3 regions of the Christensenella sp. MSJ-20 genome follow, and region 1 is predicted to be linked to each of the others. Evidence: riboswitches for the same ligand, from Rfam matches in the RefSeq annotation. Region 1 holds a riboswitch; each other region holds the start of a gene.
The links. A riboswitch is a leader RNA that binds a small molecule or an ion and turns the genes downstream of it on or off. The one in region 1 is predicted to bind molybdenum cofactor.
Positions count from the first base shown of each region.

Region 2: linked by a shared signal. The riboswitch ahead of KP626_RS03155 (mechanosensitive ion channel family protein) and the one ahead of KP626_RS03705 (ABC transporter substrate-binding protein) in region 1 are both predicted to bind molybdenum cofactor.
Region 3: linked by a shared signal. The riboswitch ahead of KP626_RS07995 (class I SAM-dependent methyltransferase) and the one ahead of KP626_RS03705 (ABC transporter substrate-binding protein) in region 1 are both predicted to bind molybdenum cofactor.

Region 1 covers NZ_CP076563.1:714,965-723,007, forward strand. The annotation lists gene KP626_RS03680 (glycosyltransferase family 2 protein) at 1-185, opposite strand, end outside; gene KP626_RS03685 (glycosyltransferase family 2 protein) at 200-1,186, opposite strand; gene KP626_RS03690 (sulfotransferase) at 1,201-2,244, opposite strand; gene KP626_RS03695 (ABC transporter ATP-binding protein) at 2,455-3,246, opposite strand; gene KP626_RS03700 (FecCD family ABC transporter permease) at 3,243-4,292, opposite strand; gene KP626_RS03705 (ABC transporter substrate-binding protein) at 4,313-5,365, opposite strand; molybdenum cofactor riboswitch at 5,459-5,580, opposite strand; gene KP626_RS03710 (DUF1847 domain-containing protein) at 5,611-6,273, opposite strand; gene KP626_RS03715 (prephenate dehydrogenase) at 6,454-7,296, opposite strand; gene aroQ (type II 3-dehydroquinate dehydratase) at 7,293-7,739, opposite strand; gene KP626_RS03725 (shikimate kinase) at 7,736-8,043, opposite strand, start outside.
Region 2 covers NZ_CP076563.1:608,676-616,718, reverse strand. The annotation lists gene KP626_RS03180 (hypothetical protein) at 1-157, shown strand, start outside; gene KP626_RS03175 (tRNA (adenine(22)-N(1))-methyltransferase) at 247-912, shown strand; gene KP626_RS03170 (Nif3-like dinuclear metal center hexameric protein) at 899-1,678, shown strand; gene KP626_RS03165 (zinc ribbon domain-containing protein) at 1,723-2,442, shown strand; RNA gene rnpB (RNase P RNA component class A) at 2,451-2,785, shown strand; molybdenum cofactor riboswitch at 3,468-3,587, shown strand; gene KP626_RS03155 (mechanosensitive ion channel family protein) at 3,801-4,679, shown strand; gene KP626_RS03150 (carbohydrate-binding family 9-like protein) at 4,730-5,344, shown strand; gene KP626_RS03145 (MFS transporter) at 5,544-6,734, shown strand; gene KP626_RS03140 (class I SAM-dependent methyltransferase) at 6,890-7,645, shown strand; gene KP626_RS03135 (MFS transporter) at 7,882-8,043, shown strand, end outside.
Region 3 covers NZ_CP076563.1:1,563,645-1,571,687, reverse strand. The annotation lists gene KP626_RS08005 (GntR family transcriptional regulator) at 1-1,295, shown strand, start outside; gene KP626_RS08000 (hypothetical protein) at 1,381-1,620, opposite strand; molybdenum cofactor riboswitch at 1,763-1,883, shown strand; gene KP626_RS07995 (class I SAM-dependent methyltransferase) at 1,954-2,808, shown strand; gene KP626_RS07990 (iron-containing alcohol dehydrogenase) at 2,858-4,015, opposite strand; gene KP626_RS07985 (VOC family protein) at 4,147-4,494, opposite strand; gene KP626_RS07980 (DUF378 domain-containing protein) at 4,694-4,900, shown strand; gene KP626_RS07975 (DMT family transporter) at 5,011-5,445, shown strand; gene eno (phosphopyruvate hydratase) at 5,460-6,707, shown strand; gene KP626_RS07965 (LysM peptidoglycan-binding domain-containing protein) at 6,913-8,043, shown strand, end outside.

The DNA of each region.
Region 1 (8,043 bases):
TATGCTTTTAAGCGCCCTGGATAACGTTCGGAAAATTCTCGAACAATTTCTGTACTTCCGTCAGTTGAACCATCATCAACCACTAATATTTCTAAATCCTCTAAAGTTTGCGCAACTAAAGAATCAAGACACTGTTTTAAATAGTCCTTAGTATTATAAACAGGTACGATAATACTTACTTTCATAATAATTGTCTTCCTTATAAATTCTTGAGCTTAAAAATTAATCGAATAAGTTTATACATTTTATGACGTAGTAAAAAGAAAACCAATCGTTTATTTCTTCCCAACAAATTCAAATAAGGATTTCTATTATAATCAGGAAAGCTATTCCGCATAAAGGCACAAATTTCTTGAAGAAGTTGATGTTTAGAATCCACAAGAATAATTCTAACAGAAGCAGCAATATAAAGATGGAAAATCGCTAAATACTCTATTTCATGATAGTATTTTTCCCAAAGATTATTACTCTTGTAATAATCTTGAATATGACTAAAAGCTAGAGAGACACTTTGATTTTTTTCTGGATCTTGACTTCGCATAGCAGAAGAATTTCTTTGTATATAGTGATAAAGCGGCGCATCCCCCTCATATACAAAATAGCGGCAGTGAGGAAGATATGCCAAGAAAAAATCCAGATCCTCCGCAATAGATAGACTAGGACTAAACCGTATAGAAAATCTTTCAACAATTTCTCGAACAAACAACTTATTCCACATAGCGGGCTGAACCAGCATTACTTCAGAATAATTATCAAAAAGAAGTGCTTTCTGGACAGGGAGCTTCTCATTCATAATTTTAAGCGGGGTCCCGTCTTCTGATTCCGCTATTGCGCTACAAATTACACATCCGATCTCAGGATGCAAAGCACTACATTGGTATAAACGTGCTAACATATCAGGCTCGATATAGTCATCACTATCCAGAAAGGCTAGATAGGTCCCCGAGGATTTCTTTATTGCATAATTTCGCGCATTGGAAACGCCATTATTAGAGGTGTGAAATACCTGAAAACGGGGGTCTATTTTCGCAAAAGAATCACAGATTTTACCGCTTTCATCCGTGGATCCATCATCAACAATAATCACCTCAAAGTTCAAAAACGTTTGAGCAACTAATGAATTTAAACATCGCTCCAAATATTTTTCAACATTATAAACTGGGATAATTACACTAATTTCAGGCATAGAAACTTCTCCTACTAAAAAGTCTGACTTTCAACAGGAACTCGTGCATAAGGAAAAGGATAAAGGTAATCTGAAAGATTATCTGTAATTATTTTAGTCTCTTCCTTATACCTCTCATTTTGAAACAATTGTGTATTATTGATGGATCGTTCAGGCAAAAAGTATGTCTTCTTTAATGTGTGAAAACTAGAATCCAAATTTAGAAATTTCAAGATTTGGTTAACACTATTTTCATAATCATATACTAAATCCTCAAAATGAATCCGCAAAACTTTGTTGGATTGCGTATATTTCTCACTTTCCCTTAGGCCTTTATAAAAACCGCAAAATTTTTTTACATCCGTTGGATAAGGCACAGGCATATTTTGTTTTGACCAAATATATTTATTGATAATAAAAACATCCCTTGGATCACGAGAAACCACTATAGCTCTTAGTTCATCTCCGAAATAGTGATCAACACGATATAAATTATGAGGAAGCAAAAGCTGATCCAAAATAATTGATTGCTCCATGATGCCCATTAATTTCAATATTTGTTGTATATAAACACGACTTATCTCATAAAACTCATCTGGTTGAATAAAAGATATCCACATGGGTGAATAAAGTAATGGTTTCTTTAAATTAACTTTGTGAAAAGTCAACAACGATACAATACGCTTCCATGCAAGTTTAAAAAACATTTGTATATTTGTATTCTCTTGCATATACCAATAATACGTAGGAGTGTACTGCACTAATTTTTTTATATAAGTTTTAGTACAATCCCAGAATTCCACTCCAACTCGCTGTTGATAATCTCCAACCCACCACCACTTTTTATCATATAGCTGACGCATTGTATTTAAAAAAGAGTGCAAAGCTTCATCACTTCGTAGCGCATTGTTCCCAATTAATAGTTTATCTTCTAAATCAAACACACCATTTGGGCAATGTAAGAAAACGTACTCAAACGTGTCATTTCGCGCTTCGTATCCTCGAAACTCAGAGACCAAGTCAGTAATCACAGATGAACCTGATCCCATATATCCTATAGGAACTACCAACTGATGCATAAGCTCACCTCAGAAATACTTTTATTAATTTCTTAGTATACCCACAATTGCACAAAAATACCGAAAAAATGGGTCAGATATATGTTTATATTCTACCCGATTCTATGTACATCAGCAACTATGAAAGCAAAGGGCTCAATTTAAGTGCATAAAATTAATTTATTATTTTAACACCATTCTATCCCAAAAACAATCAAGTAACCCAATCGCCTATTCCATCTTGGTCAAGCAGGCATCCCGATCTACGGCATTCACATGGACGATTTTCACGTCCACGCGATAGACGCTGGAGAGCAATTGCTCCGTCAGCACCTGGCGGGCGAGGCCCGCTGTCATCCTGCCCTCTCGGTCCAAAACGCCCACGGTATCGTCCAGCATGATGGCATGATCAGGGTTGTGGGTGGTCATGACTACAGCATAGCCCCGTTGAGCTAAGGCACGGATCATCCTTATCGTCCGCAGCTGATTGCCAAAGTCTAGGGAGCTTGTGGGCTCATCCATGAGGATAATCTTGGGCTCCTGGGCAATGACACGGGCAATGGTCGCCTGCTGGCGCTCTCCCCCGCTGATATCGGTATAGGGACGATCCCTAAGATGCTCAATTCCCATGATTTCAAGGGCCTGATCCGCTTTTTCAAAATCCTCCTGTTTGGGGAGCTGCATGGTGCTGATATAGGGGGCGCGTCCCATCACCACAAAATCCCGAACGGTATAGCCATAGGTGGGATCCTGGCTTTGGGGTACATATCCTATCCACTGGGCGACTTCCCTGCGGGAAAGGGTATGCATGGGCTGCCCGTTTAAGAGGATTTCTCCCTTTTGAAGGGGAAAGAGATTGGCCAGGCAGTTGAGCAGAGTGGATTTCCCCGCGCCATTGGGACCTAGAATGCAAAAGACTTGTCCCGCTCGCAGAGAAAAGCTGACGTCTTCAAAAATCACAGGGCCGTCATGATATCGAAAAGCTCCCTGTCTTATTTCCAGCTGTACATTTCCTTCCATCATTTTATCCGCATCCTCTGTTTGGTAAGCATCCAGGCATATAGCGGCGCACCGATGAAACTGGTTACGATACTGAGGGGCAGCTCGGCCACCGTCACGGTACGGGCAAGGGTATCCACCACCACCATAAAGGCCGCTCCCATCACCAGGGAGAAGGGGATGGCCTGCGTATTGTTTGGGCCGGCCAGCATCCGGCTAAGATGGGGCACCACAAGGCCCACCCAACCGATGGTCCCGCTGATGCATACAGCACAGGCCGTCAAAATGGTGGAACAAAGCACCATCAAGCCCCGAACCGCGCGTATGTTGACGCCCAGGGTCTTGGCCTCTCCGTCCCCCAAGGACAGAAGGTTGACCCGCCAGCGCATGCGCAGCAAGATGACTGCGGCAACAGCCATGGCAGGGAGGACAGAAAACACATCCTGCATATTGGCCCCAGCAATGCTGCCCATGGTCCAATAGGTGATCTCCGCCAGCTCGGTCTGGGGATCGGCAACAAACTTGATGATACCCATCAACGCTCCAAAAAAGCCGCTGACGATAATGCCCGAAAGTACCAGCACCATGGTGGAACGATTTTTTAAAAGCCGTGGCAGCATGGTGGTCATCAGCACGGCCAATAAGCCGGCTATTAGGGCCAAGATTTGGATGCCGGTGCCTCCCAGGCCCAATAGAATGGCTATGGCTGCTCCCACGCAAGCGCCTGAAGAAACGCCCAATAGATCGGGGGATACCAGGGGGTTCTTAAAGATTCCCTGATAGACCGATCCCGAGAGAGACAAAGCGCCTCCCACCATGGCTGCTACCAGCATACGGGGCAGGCGGATCCGAAAGACCACGTTTTCCATGGTAGGCGTCCAGGTGGATTCCATGGGAATGATACGGGAAAGCAGGATCTTAACAGCCTCCAAAGGCCCGATACCATACCGTCCCACGCAGAGAGAGCCGATGCAAACCACAAGGGCTATCACACATACGGGTATGAAAAAGTGGGAACGCCAAAGGGCGTTCTCACTTTTTCTTTTGCTATGTTGCTTTTGGATTTCCATAAAGATGCTCCAAACTTATTCTATTGGGGAAGCAGCTCGGTGCGCAGAAGCTGATCGACCTCCTCGTCGGTAAGCTCGCACTGTTTGAAGTCCTTATAATATTTCTTGGTCTCTTCCTTGATATCGAAGGAAACCTTGTCGGGATGCAGAATGGTTGCGGCCCACAGCGCCTGCAGAGGGGTATCGCCGCACAAACGGCCCCACCAGAAACAGCCCTTGGGGATGCAGTAAATCCTGTTTTCCTTGACGGCGGTGATGTCCTGCCACTCGGGGCTGGCCTTCAGAGCGTCACGGACTTCCACAGCGTTATCCCCATCGATCATGATATAGTCGGGGTTGGTGGCCAGGATCTGCTCAGCGGTAACGTCCTTCAAGCCCATGCCCTTGCCTAAGGCCGCAGTGGAAAGCTTGCCGCCAGCGTAGTTGATCCACTCTTCGATGATGCTGCCGCCGCCAGCGCCGGAATAGAGCTTGGTGGTATCGGAGGTCATGATGTAGTGAACAACGGGCTTGTCCTCCTCCTGAACGTCCTTCAGGTCTTCCGCCAGGGTGTCGGTAACCCATTGGGTGTAGTCCACCAGAGCCTTAGCACGCTCCTCGTATTCGCCGCCCAGGATCTGGCCCAGGATGGTGGTGGATTTCTGGAAGCCCTCATAATCGGTATACATGAGGTTGATGGCGTTTACCCCTACGTCCCGCAGCTCCATCTCCTTTTCGGTGCTGGTGACGATGACCATATCGGGGTTCAGCTCCAAAAGCTCCTCAGCGGTGGCCTTGGAATAATCCGGCAGATCAGCGATTCCAGGGAAAACCCGTTTGCTCCAATCGGACACAGCAGCGGGATGTCCAGAAACCAGCAGCTCGCCGGCGCCCAGGTTAAATAGGTTGTCCGTAGCGGCAGACCAGGTATCCACGATGGTCTTCACTTCCTTGGGAAGGGTAACCTCCACTCCCCCCATGCCAGTTACGGTCTGGGTCTGAGCCTCTTCAGAAGCAGGGCCGCCGCAGCCGGCGGTCATGAGCATCAGAGCGGCCAGCATCAGCGCCAGCAGAAGGCTTGTCTTCTTTTTCATTCCGTCCTCTCCTTATCCTTAAACATTATTTTACAGCAGCCATAGGCCACGGCTGTAACAAAAAAAGAACGCGCAGAAAAATCCACGCGTACAGAAAACTGCGCCGATCTTTCTTTTCAAACACGGAAGGCGGCGCCGTTTCCGGCGCAACCCATTGGCAGCGGACCATAGCCCATCGGGCGGTAGGCGTCGCTTGCTTGAAAAATCGCGGTATGATTCGTATGGTTCACTGGGTCAGGTTGGAATCATAGAAGGCCCCTGGCCTCTGCGGTATAGAGATCCGCAACAGGATTATGGTTTAACATTCGGTCCTTGGCAACCAAAACGGTACAAGGAGCGTTAGCATACTGCAAAAATAGACTGTCGTGCCCGACGCATAGGCCTACCACAACGTTGAACTCGGTATTGGCCTCGTTAAGCACCATGGCTTGGCCGATAGGATCACAGATAGCCCGCGGTTTGACCTTTTCCGGCGGATGAAGCCGTCCATCCGGGCTCCGGAGATCCCTGCGCTCGGGAAGGGATTCCCGCATGGGGCAGGGCCCGATGAGCTCCTCACTGGAAAATCCACCCACCTTGCAGCCGGCCGATACGGTTTCAAAGCCTTCTTTTTTGAACAGGGCATTGACGATCCGTCCCTCCCGCAGCATGCCGCTGCAATAGGCGATGCCGATGGTATGATACTTCATCAGCCTGCAAAAATTAATGGTCTCCATCAGCCGGGTCAGACGGGCAAAGGATTGCCGCATGCTCTCCACGGAGGCCTCATAAAAGGTATGGATATCCGGCTTCTGATACTCGGCCAGAATGGCGTCAAATAACGCCTGATCCTTCATGGGGCAATCCGCACCGCCAGGCTGTTTACACTGAACCTGACAGTTCTGAACGAGACACTCCGCGCAATGCATAGGATACTCCTCCTTCATCTTTCGACACAATTTGCCAAAAGCATAGCCATTCTATCCCATTTTCAAATCTCTGGCAAGGGGACTACTGCCGGGCGACAGCCCCTTTCTCTTTCTAAAACATGAAATACGAAAGCCGGATCTCCTCAACGGCACATCCAGTTCTTCCATTAACGGCACTGGCTAGCGCCGCTCCAACTCCAAACGGCGCCTGGAGGATTCACAAAACCGCTCCATGAGCCGCTCCTCATCCTCCTTTTTGATGGCCTCCTTCAATTCTTGGAATTGCATCTCAAAGTCCTCCATGGCCAATAGCAAATTCTCCCGGTTCCCCAGGAAAAGCTGGGACCATAAGGGCCCGTTGATATTGGCGATCCGGGTCAGCTCCCGGTAGCTGTCCCCCACAAAGGAGCTGGTTTCCTGGGGATGGCGATCGCTGTTGATAAGGGCTACCGCCAGCACATGGGGCAGTTGGGAGGTAAAACCGATCATCCGATCATGCTCCTCCGGCGAGATGCGTCTGATCCTGCCAAACCCCAGCTCCCGAACCAGATCTTCCACCAATCGGATGCTCTCTTCCCGGTTTCCCGGCCGGGGAACGATGAGATAGTTGGCCCCAAGGAATACCTCCGCACTGGCAAAATCGATGCCCTCTTTTTCCCTTCCGGCCATGGGATGGCCTAAAACAAAGTCCACCCCTGGAGCCAGAAGGTCATCCAGTTCCCGGCATAGAGGGCCTTTGACGCCGCTAACGTCGGTAAGGACGGTGCCCGGCCTCAGGCAGCTTCCATGCTCCCGTAAAAAGGCAGGTACATCCTTAGGATACACCGCCAATATGGTAAGATCCGCGCGGGGCAGTACCGCCTCGGGATCGACGCTGCCCTCCCGAATCATTCCTCGGCAAAGGGCCTTTTGGATGGTATCGGGATTCCGGTCCACTCCAAAAACGGTGTGGTCGCTTTTCTCCAACAGGGCCTGGGCGAAGGATCCCCCAATAACCCCCAAGCCAACAATGGCAATGTTCATGTCCGTTTTCCTTTCAGATGGTGGTTCAATGCGTAAAGCGCCAGGATATAGCCGTATTCCCCCAGTCCGCAGATCTGGCCCAGACAGACCGGCGCCGTCACCGAGCGGCTCCGAAACTCCTCCCGGGCGTGGATATTGGACAGGTGCACCTCCACCGTGGGGATGGATACCGATTGAATGGCGTCATGGATGGCATAACTGGTATGGGTATAGGCGCCGGGATTTAGGATGATCCCATCCACCCCGTCATGGTAGGCCTTCTGAAAAGCATCGATGATGGCGCCCTCGCAGTTGCTCTGAAAAAACGCCATCGTATGGCCCAGCTTCCGAGCCTCCTCGTCTATCCGAGCGTTGATCTGCTCCAGTCCCACGCTGCCGTAAATCTGCGGCTCCCGAATCCCAAGAAAGTTCATATTAGGGCCGTTGATCACCAATAGGTTCATCCGATTCCTTCCTCCTTCAGATAGACCAGGATGGCGGCCACCGCCGCCTCCTGGGTCGCATCGTTTTGAATCACCGCGTCCCCGGCCGCCCGGTACAGGGAATAACGGTCCGCATAGAGCTGATACAAGCGATCCATTCCATCCCGCAGCAGCGGACGGGTGGATCGGTCAATATCCCCAGCGATATGGGCCAGGGGCCTATCCAGGAACAACACAGGCCCACCGGCTTTCAGAGCGTCAATGTTGCCAGGGGTTAGGACTACCCCCCCGCCGCAGGCCACTACCGTAGGCCTGTCAACGCTGG
Region 2 (8,043 bases), 110 kb from region 1:
CCTTTTGACCGTGATCCTAGGCGTGTTGTTGTTTGTGCCACAGCTGATTGCCTTCCTCCATGTGAAAAATGATATCGCTTTGATTCTTGTGAATGCGGTTTTGCTGGCGGTCCCGTATTATTACCTGCATAACGCCTACAAGAATTTTAAGGAATAGGGCGAGAGATCAAAGATGACCGGATGGGGACAGGAGGGATACCGGCGGCTGCGTCCGCCGGTTTTATTATGACGGAGCGAATCGCTTGTATGCTGGCACTGGCATCCCCCTGCGATGTGCTGGCCGATGTGGGGTGCGATCATGGTCAGATTGGCCTTGGGTTCTTGAAAGAGGGCTTGTGTAAGAAAGCCTTGATGATCGACATCAGCGAGCCGTCCCTCAACAAGGCCCGGCGGTTGTTTCGCGAAGAGGGCTATGAGGACCAAGCCCATTTCCTGGTGGGGGATGGGTTGTTGCCTGCTGGGGAAGCGCAAGGGGTGGTCATTGCCGGGATGGGGGGAAAACTCATCGTCCGGTTGTTGGAGAACGCCTGGGCTCAGGCCCGAACAAAGGAATATCTGGTGCTGCAGCCCAACAACAGCATAGGGCTGGTACGGGGGTATCTAGCGGAGCACGGATTTGTGATTCGGGATGAGGCCCTTTGTTTTGAAAACGGACGGCATTATGCCATAATCCGGGCGGAGGCGGGAGAGAGCCCCCGTCTTTCGGCACTGGAACAGGAGCTGGGGCCGGTAAACCTTCAAAAAAGACCGTCGCTTTTGGCAAGCTACGCCCGGCATCGACTGAAGGTTCACGAGAGTATCCTATACACCATGGAGAGGGGAGAGATCCGGGGGGAAGCCTATGGATTCTCACAGGGGATGGTTCGGTCCATCCGGCACTATTTGGAGGAGGCAGAAGATGAAGGTATCTGAACTGGTGGAGATTGTGGACGGCATCGCGCCCTTTGCTCTTGCCATGGACTTTGACAATCCCGGCCTGATCCTGGGGGATCGGGAGGGGGAGGTGACCAGCGTGTTGGTTGCTCTGGACGCCACCCTTTCCGTGGTGGAGGAGGCCCGCCGGCTGGGGGCGGAGGTTATCGTGAGCCATCATCCGCTGTTATTTTCCCCCACAAAGCATATCCTGGAGCAGGAGGGGGATGGGGCCATCCTACGGCGTTTGATCGAAGGAGGAATTTCCCTCATCGCGGCGCATACCAACTTTGACGTGGCTCCCCGGGGGCTATGCTGGGAGCTGGCCTGCCGGATGGGCCTTCGGGATCCACAGGTGCTTATGGAAGACGGATACGGGCTGGTGGGGGATATCCCTCCTATGACGCTGTCCGTCCTTGCCCAGCATACCAAGGAGCGGTTGGACGCCACCTGCGTCAAATATGCGGGAGAGCCGGAGGGGATCATCCGCCGGCTGGCGGTGGCCTGTGGCAGCGGCCGCACCGCCTTTCCGTCGGCCTTGGCGGCGGGAGCTCAGGCCGTTATCACTGGAGAGGCCAGCTATGATTCTGCTCTGACCTTTGGGCGAATGGGCCTGTCCATCCTGGAGGCGGGGCACTTTGATACCGAGAAATGGTTTATGGATTCCATGGCCAGCCGTTTACAAAATGAGCTGGGTAGGCTACAATATAATGTGCGAATACACATTTCTAAGGTGAGTAAAGATGTTTATTCTGGAGCGGTATAGGCAAAGCCTATGGAGGCTCCTTTCTATATTGGGAGGCGATGCGAATGGGTAATGAAATTTATCAGGCGCTATGGGAATACCAGGCAGCCGACATCAATCTGAGCCGCTTTGAACGGAAGCTTCGGGAGTCCCAGACCCGGAAGAAGCTTTTGGCCATGCGGAATTATCTGCTGGAGCAGCAGAAAAAGATAAAGCAGCTGGAGGAGGATCTCTTAAAGGGGCAGCGGAATGCCGCCTCTATTCAAGAGGATATTCGGAAGGCCATGGAGGAATTTGCCATGCTGGATCAGGACCTCACCGACCTGGGGGACGATGAGGATCTGGAGGAACTTCGCCGGATTTCCAGGGAAATGGACGCCCTCAGCAAACAGTTAAACGGGCTGAATAAGGAGCTCAATGACATCAGCAAGCTGGCCTATGGGGCGGAAGGGGTCCTAAAGGACGCCTATGTGAAGATGCAGAAGGCCAAGACCGATTTTGACGCGCTCAAGGCCCTCCATGACAAGGAACTGGACGAGGCCAAGGGAGAGCTTAACGCCCTGCAGGCTGCTGTGGCGGAAAAGGAGAAATTTATCACCGATCCCGCGCTTTTGGCGGAGTATAAGAAGATCAAGAAAAACCGGCTGAACCCGTTGGCCAAGGTCAACGAGGATCGATGCAGCGGCTGCAATATGACCATTCCCAGCTTGACCCTTCGGAAGATCAAGGAGGGGGAGGGGATCATCGAGTGCGAGAGCTGCGGCAGGATTCTCTTCATGGAATAGGTATGACGCGAGTAGGCTGAATGACCGCGAGCGTTTGCTCGAGGAAAGTCCGAGCACCATAGGGCAGGATGCCGGATAACGTCCGGTGAAGGCGACTTCAAGGAAAGTGCAACAGAGAGATACCGCGAATCCCGTTTGGGACGCAAGGGTGGAAAGGTGAGGTAAGAGCTCACCAGCGGCCTGGCGACTTGTCCGCTATGTAAACCCCATCCGGTGCAAGGTTGATAGGGAGCAATTGTGGCGGCCCGTCACGCTCCGGGTAACTGCTTGAGCCCCGCGGTGACGCAGGGCCTAGATAGATGGTCATTCACGACAGAACTCGGCTTATAGGCTTGCTCGCTTCATGGAGGCCCGCTTATGCGGGCCTCTTTTTCTAATTTGAACGGAATAGGCTGGGGCTTACGCGTGTCGGATTCTCTATGCCAGAATATGGAGGGACTCTATATTGTTCTGGGATGAAAGACGCTCTTTTGAGCGGATTGACCGGGATGCAGGAAGTTGGAATTGTGATGGATGCGTCTGAGGTTTTCACGGAGAGAAGAAACTTCGATCCAGGGGAATCGCCTCGTGAAAAGCTAAAATGGACGTTTTAGGGTATGGATGAAAGAAACTCCACAATGGTTTGGTTCAGCCGTTTTGCGAACACGGGCGGGATGCTGTGGGACGCTCTTTTTTATATCTGATAGGTGCAGTGCTGTTTCGGCAGATCATTCATACGGCCGATGATATTACATTGCTGTCTATTTTGTAGAGACCGGAACCGCTTGATATTGGGTTCTAAAATGGACGGCATTTTCTTGGGGATTTTCAGAAGCCATGGGCTGATTAGGACGGCATCTCTGAGCAAGGACTGGTATTTGGAAAGAGGACACGGATCTCCGTCATTGAAATAATCCAATGGGGCAAAAGCCCTATGCGATAAGGAAATACAAAAATTAGATAATTTTTGTATTGATTAAATCGATTGCTGAAAATATCGTGGGATTGGTTGACAAAAAACCGAGGGGGATGCTATGATAAGAGCAAATTAAATACTGCTCTGAACTGAACGCCTAAGAACCTCGCGTTTATGGCCAAAAGTCGTTAGGGTATAGGGGGAAACACCTATGCCTCCCGGTGTGGAAAAGAGTGCGAGAAACCCAAGTAGGGGTTTATTGGCTTTACACATCGTAAAGCCTTTTTTGTTCGGCGCGGTACTGAGATTGGATATATGCATCTGCGTATATTATATTCCGTTGTAAGGGGCATGCGAGGACCGTGTATGGTGGACATGGTCCTTTCCCTTTTTTGGGGAATCATGTTACTATACTGGCATACTCTCTACTATGGCAGAGGCATTTTTTGATGGAGTGAAACAAATGGAACAGTTTTGGGAATCCCTCAATGGGTGGTTTGAGGGCGGCGCCCTGCAAGCATTGATCGACACCCTGCTCATCGCCCTCTTGGCGGTGATCTGTCTATGGATCAGCCGGCGGATTTTCCGGGGGATTCAAAAGCGTATGGGATCCCGCCGCACCAACCTGCGTTTTTTGCAGTCCATCGTTCGGACGCTGATCATCCTCTTTGCCCTTCTGGGCATCCTATACCAGATCAAGCCCCTTAGGGGATTCCTGACCTCCCTTTTGGCCGGGTCCGGCGTGGTGGCGGTCTTTATTGGCCTTGCGTCCCAGCAGAGCCTCAGCAACTTCGTCAGCGGGCTTTTGATCTCCACCGCGAAGCCCTTTGCGGAAGGGGATCGGGTGAAGCTGCGGGATATTGGGGTAACGGCCATTGCCGAGAGCGTGACCATCCTGTACAGCAAATTCAGAACCTTTGACAATTCCCTGATCGTAGTGCCCAACAGCGTTTTGGATAAGATGGTCATCGAGAACACCGATGTGGTGGGGGACCGATTCTGCAACTTCTTTGACATTGCCATATCGGGCCAATCCGATTTGCTGCTGGCCATGGAAACCGTAAGGGACATCGCGGAGCGCCATCCCCTCTGTCTGGATCAGCGGACGGAGGAAGAACTGGCCGAGGGCAAGCCCAAGGTGCCGGTCCGGCTGGTGGATATCGATGGAAACGCCCTGAAGCTTCGGGCCTCCATTTGGACGGAAAGCCCAGCCTTGGGCTATACTGCTCTTTGTGAGATCCGCCGGGATGTGAAACTGGCCTTTGACCGGGCGGGTATCCAGTTGCCCCGGCAGTATGTGGTGGTATCCCAGGAGCCTGTGGAAGATTCCTCCAAAATGTGATAGGATAAGGGCAGTGAAAATCGGAATGAAACCGTAAGGGAGTGGAGCTTGTGAATACCTATGTTATCAAAAAGATTCCCGCTGGAGCGAACGTCCCCTGGGAGGATATCCCCCAGGCGGATATTACCAACTATTCCCCCAATGAGAAGGAATATTATCCCAAGGCCTATGCCAAGGTGTGCCATGATGGGGAACGGTTTTATGTAAAATTCCATGCCGAGGAGCCCGCTATCCTGGGTACCCTGCGGAATTACAACGATCCCGTATCGGAGAACAGCTGCGTGGAGTTTTTCTTGAACCCCTATCCCGATGTTCGGGAGGACTACATGAATTTTGAAACCAACGTCTTGGGGGCACTGCTCCTGGGCTTTGGGTACATCAAGCCCCGGGGGCGTTTGTGGCATATCCTGCCGGAGGAGTTCCATATCCAAAGCACGGTGGCGGATCCTGCGGATTACAATGGGGAGTATTGGGAGCTGACCTATGAGATTCCATTTGCCATCTTGAACCAGGTATACGGCTGTACCGGCTTGGGCTCTGGCAGCAGGATCAAGGGGAATTTCTTTACGGTGTGCGCCCAGGGCGACCTGCGCCACGCAGGGACCTGGAACCCCACGCCCGGCTTCCACGAGCGTTCGGGCTTTGGGGATTTGATTTTAGAGTAGTTACAGGATTCTGAAATTGAAACGGAGGGGATTTCCCCTCCGTTTCCTATATTTGCCTATTGTCAACCCTCTGAAAAAAGGATAATCTTGGATTATCCAGAGGGGATTTTATCTGAATATTAGGGAACGATTCCACCGAACTGCAATCTGTGGGCGCCGCAGTTCTCCGGCGTTAAATCATTTTAAAGGGGTTGTTGTGATGGAATTTAAGAAAAAGCTGCTGCTGATCAACGTCCAGGAACTGCTGTTCTACGCGGGGATGGTTTCCCTTTCGTTTATCGCGGTGATCCTGGGGGAGACGGGAATGGACGGCACCGCTGTGGGCGCCGCCATGAGCGGGATCTCCGTGGTTTCCATGTTGACGCCTCCGCTGTTTGGCATGCTGGCAGATAAGATCGGCGTACGGAAAACCTTTTGTATCGCGTTGACCGGCGCGTCCATCGTTTGGTTTTTTGTCCCCCTTTCGGTGGGCGTAAAGCTGGGGACCCTTCCCCTTACGGTGGTTCTGCTGCTATCCGGCACCTTCTTCCGGGCATCCCATGAATCCCTGATGGATAGCTGGCTGATGAAGATCCAGGACAGCGAGCCTTCCTTTAACTATTCCAACACCAGAAAATACGGTTCTTTGGGATACGCCGCCATGGCGGCGCTATCCACTCCTTTGGCGGCCTTGCTGGGCACCGGCGCGGTGTTCTGGTTGATGCCGCTGTTTTTGATTCCCATTCTGTTTCTAGCCAGCCGGATTGGGGATCCCGGCCCCGCGGTGGGGAAAACAGCTCCCTCAAAAGCCAAGGGGGAAAAATTGCAACTGGGGCGTCTGTTCCACAGCTACGACCTGATGACCTATTTCGCCTGCGCTATTTTTATGCTGATGCCTTTCAGCGGTTCTGGCATTCAGCTGCAATACCTGGTAGGCGATATTATGGGGGATAAGTCCATGGTGGGGCTATTGGCCGGCATCAAGGCTGGGGCGGAGTTCTTTTGCTTCCTATTGGTGCCCAAGGTTCAGAAACGGGTAAAGCCCAGCGTTTTGATTTGCCTGGTATTTGGATATTATGCCTGTGAGGCCTTTTTGCTGTCCACCGCCCATAGTATTTGGGTGGTCATCGCCCTGATGTTGTCCAGCGGCGTTGCCTTTGCTTTTATGATTTCCACCGTCATCAACTACATCCACTCCAAGGCACCGGAAGGGCTGTCTTCCACGGTGGTCACCGTTAACGGTGCCATTATGGGGGTGGCGGGAATCATTGCCAACAACGTGTGCGGCATCCTGCGGGACGCCGCCGGTGTACGTACCGGGTATCTTGTGGTGGGTACCGTGGGCATCTGTGCCGTGGGCCTGTTTATCCTGTTCCAAGTCCTGGGGAAGAGGCTCCGCAAAACGGCTTAGAAAAGCAGCGGGGCAGGGTGGATTCACTACGGGCCGTGGGGCAAGTCCCACGGCCCGTCTTTTTGTGGTAAGATGAAAAAGCATCCTAATAGAGGAAGAGGGAGAGGAAAGTGAAAAGCGGGATAGAAGGCCATCAGGAGGCTGAAGAGCTGCGGATGAAATTTGATGAGGATCCGGAAAACTACCACAGAAGCCGGCCGGATTATCCCGGGGCGCTTTTTTCCGATCTAATCGCATACGCTGGCCTGGAAGGGGAGCGGTCTGCCCTTGAGGTGGGAATTGGCACCGGCCAGGCTACCGGGCCTATTCTAGCCACAGGATGCCGTGTGACCGGACTGGATTTGGGGGATCGTATGATAGCATATTGCCAAAAACGATTTTCCGGCATGCCTGGTTTTCAGGCGGAATGCGTATCCTTTGAGGATTTTGATACCCAGGAAACCTATGACTTGCTGTATTCCGCCACAGCGTTTCATTGGGTTCCGCCGGAGGTGGGGTTTCCCAAAGCCTATCGTCTGCTGCGGCCAGGCGGAACCATCGCGCTGTTTTGGAATCATCCCTTTGTGGGCCGGGCAGAGGACCCCTTGCATCGGGAAATCCAACGGGCTTACCGGCGCTATCGGCCTGGAACAGCGGCACCCCGCGAGTTTGCCGAGCCGGATTGCAGCCGATACAGGGATTTACTGGAGGAATACGGGTTTGCAGAGGTCCAATACCGGCTATACCATAGAACGCGGGTGATGGACGGGGCATCCTATCTCGCCCTTTTGAACACCTATTCCGACCACCGCTCCATGGAGGCGGACGCACGGACTGGCCTTTTGCGGGAGATCCGGGAGGCCATCGAGGCTTTTGGCAAAAGCATTACTATCTATGATACCGTGGATCTATATTTGGGCCGGAGGGTATGAGCTTTAGCCGTCTTTCAAACAAAGAAATGCCGTGAAAAAACGTCAAATGATGTATTTACTTTGCCGCCGTAATGGGATAGAGTGTTAATCGTGATGAAATTGGGAGGGGATTTGTAGAGAGAGCGGCAGCGCCGCTTTTTTGTGGTTTCGCCGGTTTACTGTGTTTTGTGTCCGCAGATGACGAAGGAGCCGTTTGGCTGCCTTTCCATACTTATTTTTTACAGGGAGTTGATTCCGTGGAGTACAAAGTTACACAGCGCAGGCTGAACCTGGTTGAATTCCTTTACATGGGGTCCATGATCGGGAGCAGCTACATCGCCATGATCCTCAAGAACAGCGGAATGGACAGCGTTACGGTGGGCAGCATCCAGAGCGCCTTGGCCTGCATCGGCATGATC
Region 3 (8,043 bases), 850 kb from region 1:
AAACCGTTTTAATGCGGCTTCGGGAGGAAGGGCTTATTCACACCGAGGAGCGAAAGAGGGCGGTGGTTGTCTATAGAGTTCCGTTTAGAGAGCAAAAGCATACGGCGCTACAAACAATCGCCGGTCAAAGAGATGCTATCTTAGAGATCTATCGATCCATGGAGGCGCTAATGCCCGATCTCCTCACCTTTAGTTGCCAGTTTACCGATATCATCAACCTGGATCATTACGACGACATCCTTAGGTGGGCAAGGCGCCCCAACCTAACCTCCAACGGCTGGAAAATCCCCGCCCGCTTTTTTCATGATATTCTGAAATCCTCTGGAAACCCCTTTTTCTGCGATGTGCATTCCGCTTTAGAACTACATGGGGAAACCTCCTTCTTAACGGAATATCTTACCGAAACCGGACTCTTTCCCCAGGAGAAGGAAAAGGAAGAATTTAACCGTATCCTGGACGCGGTGAGAAGCGGCAACACCTATGCCATTCAAAACAGCTTTCGGGCGCATTATCATTCCATCGCCAATTCCGTTGCGTGCTGCATGCAGCACCTTGCCGTTCAGTACCCCCAGGAGCCCATGGACCCCCGCCGCTATTTCTCGTGGAACACCAGCTATGGCATCCATCAGCACTATCAGCGAATTGCTCGGGATCTGGCGGAAAGGATCAATTTTGGCACATACGCTTACCGCTCCTATCTGCCGTCGGAGCGGGCTCTAGCAGAGGAATACGGGGTATCGGTCCATACCGTCCGCAGGGCGCTCTCCATTCTAAACAACCTTGGATTTGTTAAAACGCAAAACGGCCGGGGGACCCAAGTTCTAACCTTGGATCTATCCGCCAGCATCAAAAATACAAATCATTCCAGGCTGTTGCTGCACCTCAACGCCCTTCAGTTTATGGCCCTGATCGTTCGCCCAATCGCCCTGTCGGCCTTTGACGGAACCCGGCAATCCCTGCAAAAGGCGTTTTCGCAGCCACAGGGCATCTCGCTGGCCGATCTCACCAGCCACGTGGTGGACAACGTCCCCCTCTACCCGCTCAAGGTCATCCTGCAAAAGATCGACCATATCTTCTACGGGGGCATTTATCTCTACCGGCGGAACAGCCCTTTTCCGGACGCCCCCAATGAACTGGCCGTACGGATCTTCTCCTGTCTGGAGAAGGACGACCGGCAGGGCTTTGCCCATCTTCTCTTTGAAACCTACTGCGGCATTTTGACCAACCTTCGCAATCTATTGGTGGACAACGGAGTTCCCGAGGCGGAGCGGGTCATCACGCCCAACCTCTGGTAGCCCACATGAAAAACCCCCGAAAGCCGACGGCTTCCGAGGGAATTCCAATGGTTCAAGAGGATCTGTTTCCCGCCTGAGGAGGGCGCTACCGGCAGGTATTGGCGTTGCACCAAGGGCCGCCCCATGGGAGCGCAAAAATGCTGATCGCAGTGATCTGCGGCGGGATGCTTCTTGTCATAACACCGTTGTATCGGATCCGAACCACATTGCCCTGGCGGAACCGATGGGCATGGGGGGTGTGGACGATTACCCGCTGCCGCGTTTCCAGATCCAGCACAAGCAGACGGTTTCTCTGTACGCCGATCACAATGGCTTGCATGGTCACACATACCACCTCCAATTGTCACACTACAGGATATGAAAAGCAGCGGCAGACGGCTACACTTCAGCCGGAACGATCCCTTTCAAAAGGCTGGACGGATTGACATCCCGGAATCCCTATGATACTGTACAAGCACCATTGAGAAATCGTTTCTATCCTTCGAGCCCATTCCCCTAAGTGGCCTGTCGCCATATGGAGCTGGGCCAAAGGGTCGGTTTTGAAAAGAGCCGGCCTTCCGCCCCGAAAAGATGGATGCAGCGACCGGCAACTCACGTCCTCTTCATCTTTTGGATGGAGAGGACGTTTTTTAGTTTTTTATGAAAGGGGATCGCACCAATGAAACAGCCGCTTATCAACTGGCAGGAATTGCAGCGCTTAAACCGGCCTCCCATGGCCCCGCCCCAACAAAAAGAGGAGGGCAACATGTGGGACCGGGCGGCCGATATGTACAAGCAAATGGCCGCCATGGAAAAGAGCTATACCGTGGGATTTTTGGATGCCTTTGAAACCCGCCCCACCGACACCGTCTTGGATGTGGGGTGCGGCCCCGGGCGCATTTCCGTTCCCATGGCCCAGCGGGCCAAGAGCGTTACCTCGGTGGATTCCGCACAACGAATGCTGAATCACTGCATCCAAAACGCCAAGGACGCTGGGGTCACCAACCTCACTCCCCGTTTATTGGACTGGGAGACGGCTGAACTAGGACGGGATCTGGAGCAGCATGACATCGTCATCGCGTCCCGCTCGGTAGGACTTCAGAACCTGCGCAAGCTCAGCAGCTTTGCCCGGCGCATCGCGGTGATCATGGCCTGGGCCAATGCCCCCAGCATTCCCAACATCCTTCATGATATCTTTGTAGGCTGCTCCGAGGAGGAGGAACGGCGCGGTCCCTTCCCCATGGACCGGCGGGTTGGCTATAACGTCACCTATAACATGGTCTACGATATGGGCTACGACCCCAACGTCCGTATCCTCACCGATGGCTTCACTCGGGATTTTAGCTGCCGAGAGGAGGCCTATGCCGAGATGGTCAGCTTGGGCACCGTGGCCCCTGGCAAAATGGACGTATACCGGGCCAATCTGGACCGGTTCCTCACCCAGAATTCCGACGGCAGCGTTACCTTCCGCCGGGAGACCCGCTCCTTTGTTATGTGGTGGGAGACCGATCAAAGCAAAGTGTACGGATTATAATATTCTGCTTCTATCAAAAAACAGCGGCTCTCGCCGCTGTTTTTTACGTTTAGAAGCACATCTCATAGATCTTCAGCACGTCGCTGGGGCCCAGGGGAACATAGGCGTCGGGAAGATCCACCTTCTGGGCCATGGCCGAAAGGGACTCCCGGGCAATGCCCACTTCCGACAGCCTTGTAGGAATACCCATCTCCACAAACACCTGGCGAGTAGCATCGATCGCTTCCCGAGCAACATCGTACCGGTCTTTTCCTTCGGAGCGGAGGTCAAACACGTTAACACCATACTCCACAAACTTGTCCACGGTGACGTCTGAAAGAATGTACTCCATCCAGGCTGGCGTCAGAATAGCCAGTCCCACGCCATGGGTAATGTCAAAGAAGGCGGATAGCTCATGCTCCATGGGATGGCAGGACCAGGCACAGCCCTTGCCATAGCTGATGAGATCGTTGATGGCCAGGGAGGAAGTCCACATGAGGTTGGCCCGGGCCACATAGTTCTGGGGCTCCTCCACCGCGATCCTTCCAAAGTGCATGGCGGTTTTCAAAAGGGCTTCACACAGCCGGTCATTGAGATAGAAATCGGTCTCCCTGCTAAAGTATACCTCTAGAATGTGGGAGATGATATCGGCTGTGCCGGCTGCGGTCTGGTACTTGGATACGCTAAAGGTGTATTCGGGGTCCAAAATGGATACCTTGGGCCGCAGTATGGGAGCCCCAAAGCCGATCTTATCGTTGGTCTCAAGATTGCTGATCACCCCGCCGCAATCCATTTCGGAACCGGTAGCAGACAGGGTCAGCACCGACAGCACCGGCAATGCCTTGGTAATGGGCGCTTTCTGGGTAATGAGATCCCAAGGGTCTCCCTGGTAGAAGGTCGCGCAGGCGATGGCTTTGGCGCAGTCGATGGTGCTGCCGCCGCCTACGGCCACCACCACCTCTACGTCGTTATCCCGGCAAAGCTTTGCTCCCTCGGCCACCGAGGTAACCCGAGGGTTGGGATCGATGCCGGAAAGCTCCACCCACTGGATGCCCGCCTGGGAAAAGCCTTGGGTGACGGCGTCATAGATGCCGTTTTTCTTGATGCTTCCTCCCCCGTAGCAGAGCAGGGCTTTTTTGCCATACTGCAAAACAGCCTCTGGGAGCTTTTCAATCTGGCCCTTGCCAAAATGCACTACCGTCCCGATGTCATAGGTGAAATTATACAAGCTAAAATTCCTCCTTATGTTGTATAGTTTTGCTTTCCCAGTGTAACCCAAACCACCCATATGTTGTCAAGGGTCAACAAAAAAAGCTGGATAAAGGATATCCAGCCAAGGGTATTCTCAATACAGGGTCTCTATGGTTGAGTAATTTTTTGAAATTCCACCGTGTAGCCGTTGGGATCCTTTACGAAGAAGGAATAGACGGGAAAACGCTGGTGAAGCTGAGGCTGCGTGCAGGAAAGCACATCCTTTAGCCGCTGGTACTGAGCATCCACAGCCGCCCGATCCTTAAGATTAAAAGAGATGCATTGATATGCTTCCACCGTCCGTTCCCGCTCCACAAAGCCAAGGTATCCGTATCCTGTGTCAAAGATGCGGCAGCCGGGCTGGTCAAGCCAAACGGGCAACCCCAGTAGATCCCGGTAAAACGCCGTGGTTTCCGTCAAATCATCACAGGCGTAAAACACCACCATGGATTCCATTCGATCCGCTCCTTTCAGCCTTACGATTGATAGTATGCCATGGTAAAAGCGTTTTGCATAGGGTCAGGGCAACTCATCCCTTAAAACTGGAAAAAAACATTTTGTTTTCCTTTACTCCCCAGCATATGGATGGCGGCATCTGCAAACAATGTAAACGGAATCTTCAGCACCACATTTTATATCAAGGAGTGAAATCACAATGTTCAATAAACTTGCCCTCGCCCTGCTGATCATCGGCGGTCTGAACTGGGGCGCAATCGGAATTTTTCAGTTCGACGTTGTGGCATGGATTTTCGGCGGTCAGGCGGCCATCGTCAGCCGGATCATCTATACCCTCGTGGGCATCGCTGCCCTGATCTGTTTTTCCTTTTTCGCTACCCACGATGGGCACCGCAGCGAGCAATAACTGTTTTCCATGAAAAGCCCCGGTCATGGGGGCTTTTCGCGTTTTGGGCATTTTCACAATTTTTGGTATGAAGGCGGGGATCAAAGCCATACTAAACCCGAGGTGATTCCATGTTAGGAGTAATCATGAGCATCATAGCCGGAGCCGCCATGAGCATTCAAGGTGTTATGAACACCCGGCTCAGCGAGGGCATCGGGCTGTATGAATCCAACGCTTTCGTCCAGGGCACCGCCTTTGTCCTGTCCATCATCGCAATGTTGGTGCTGGGAAACGGCAACTGGAAGGAGCTAGGCAGCGTCAACAAGCTATACCTTTTGGGCGGCGCGCTGGGCCTGGTGATCACCATCACCGTGATGGTGGGCATCAAAAACCTGAGCCCCACCATCGCCATTTCCGTGATCCTGATCGCCCAGCTTTTCGTGGCGGCCCTTATCGACGCCTTCGGGCTCATGGGCGCCGAGAAAGTGGCCTTTGGCTGGAGCAAGTATGTGGGGCTGGGCCTGATGATCGCCGGCGTCCTGCTCTTTAAGTGGAAATTGATATAAGGAAGGAGAAACCCATGCGCACACCTAAAATCGAACGCATCCAAGGCCTGGAGGTACTGGATTCCCGAGGGAACCCTACCGTCCGGGCGGAGGTATGGCTCACCGATGGCAGCCAGGGCTGGGCCATGGCCCCCTCGGGTGCCTCCACCGGGGCCTTCGAGGCCCATGAGCTGCGGGATAAGCATCCCAATAGATACGGGGGTAAGGGGGTTTTAAGCGCGGTGGACGGCGTCAATGGCCCCATCGCAAACGCCCTTATAGGCCTGGACCCCTTTTGCCAGCGGTCCATCGACCAAACCCTGATCCAACTGGACGGCACCGACAACAAATCCCGCCTGGGCGCCAATGGCATCCTGGCGGTATCCCTAGCCGTAGCCCGGGCAGCGGCGGACGCCCTGCGTCTGCCTCTCTACCGGTATCTTGGGGGCGTTTTTGGAGATAAACTCCCCCTGCCTATGATGAACATTCTCAACGGCGGAGCCCACGCCCAGAACAACGTGGACATCCAGGAATTTATGATCCTGCCATCGGGCGCCTCCTGCTTTGCCGATGGCCTTCGGTGGTGCAGCGAAATCTACCACGCCCTGGGCAGGCTATTGGCCCAAAAGGGGCTTTCCTCCGGCGTGGGCGACGAGGGCGGATTTGCCCCCAACCTGCCCTCCGACGAGGCGGCCATCGACATCATCCTTCTGGCCATCGAGGCGGCGGGCTATCGCCCCGGAGATCAGGTGAAGCTAGCCCTGGATGCCGCCGCCAGCGAATGGCAGGACGGCGCCGGCTATCGACTTCCCAAGCGGGGCGCCTTCCATACCGCCCAGGAGCTGATCGCCTATTGGGAGGCCCTTTGCCGCCGCTATCCCATCGCTTCCATCGAAGACGGCTTGGGAGAGGAGGACTGGGCAGGCTGGACAGCCCTGACCCAGTCCCTTGGAGACCGGGTACAGCTGGTGGGGGACGATCTCTTTGTCACCAACACGCAGCGCCTAGGCCGGGGCATCCGGGAAGGGGCTGCCAACGCCATCCTGGTGAAACCCAACCAGATCGGCACCCTCACGGAGACCCTCAGCGCCATTCAGATGGCCCAGGATGCCGGATTCGGCCGGGTGATCTCTCATCGCTCCGGGGAAACCGAGGACCCCTTCATCGCCGATTTGGCGGTGGCCACCGGCGCGGGACAGATGAAAACCGGCGCTCCCTGCCGCTCCGACCGGGTGGCAAAGTACAACCGGCTTCTGTGCATCGAAAAAGAACTGCAGGGATAGCCCGCAGCCACGGATCAAACAGCGCCCCCGTGGGCGCTGTTTTTCTTTTAGCCCTTGACGAATCCAAAGTATAAGCGTTTACAGCGTCGGCGTAAGCGCAGGAAACAGCCGTTATTTTAGGCGGCACCAAACCATGGCTCACCCCATAAGGTGCTTTTTCATAGTATGAAATGGACCCAAGGTCCAATCCAACATGGAGGAAGCCATGAAACACAAACTCAAAAAATTATCCGCCATCATCCTGGCGGTTTTATGTATCTGCTTGACCACCGTTTCCGCCCTGGCCTTCCCGCCCTCCGATTCCACCATCTATCAGGGGATCGACGTCAGCAAATGGCAGGGAGCCATCGACTTCAACCAGGTTCGGGACAGCGGCATCCAGGTGGTATATATCCGTTCCAGCTATGGAACCAACCAAGATCCCTACTTTCGGCGCAACTACGAGGGGGCCAAAGCCGCCGGCCTGAAGGTAGGATTCTACCACAACGTCACCGCCACCACCGTAGCCGAGGCCCAGCGGCAGGCCCGTTACTTCTTGTCGGTCATTGCCGGAACCTCTCCCGATTGCCGCCTGGCCATGGACTTTGAAACCTTCGACGGCCTGTCGGCCCAGGAGGTCAACGCCATCTCCCTGGCCTTTATGGAGGTCATGACAGAGGAATCCGGCCTACCCGGCGTGGTGTACGCCAACACCTATACCGCCCGCACCATTTTAAGCCCCGGCCTAGCCCAGCAATATCCTCTTTGGGTGGCCCATTACGGGGTATTCCAACCGGGGGACAACGGCAAATGGCGCTCCTGGATAGGCTGGCAGTACACCAGCACCGGGCGGGTTCCCGGCATATCCGGCAATGTGGATCGGGATCAATTCACCCGGGATATCTTCCTGGACGGCGCTACTCCGGTGCCCAGCCCCAGCGATCCTGAGCCCACCACCCCCGACTGCACCCGGATCCAGGTAACCGTCCGCCGGGGCGATACCCTATCGGCCATCGCGGCCCGCTACGGTACCACCGTGGCCGATCTGGTACAGCTTAACAACATTGCCAACCCCAACCTGATCTATCCCGGCCAGGTGCTGACGGTGCGGTGTCATAACCAGAATCCCGCCGGAACCGCCTACCTGGACTACACCGTCCGCCGGGGCGATACTCTATCCGCCATCGCGGCCCGCTACGGCACCACCGTTCGGAGTATCCTCAGCCTCAACACCATCGCCAACCCCAATTTGATCTATCCCGGCGAGGTCCTAAAGTTGCAGATCTCCACCACCGGTTCCCAGGATGAGCAGGCTACCCGGTATACCGTCCGGTGGGGGGATACCCTGTCCGCTATC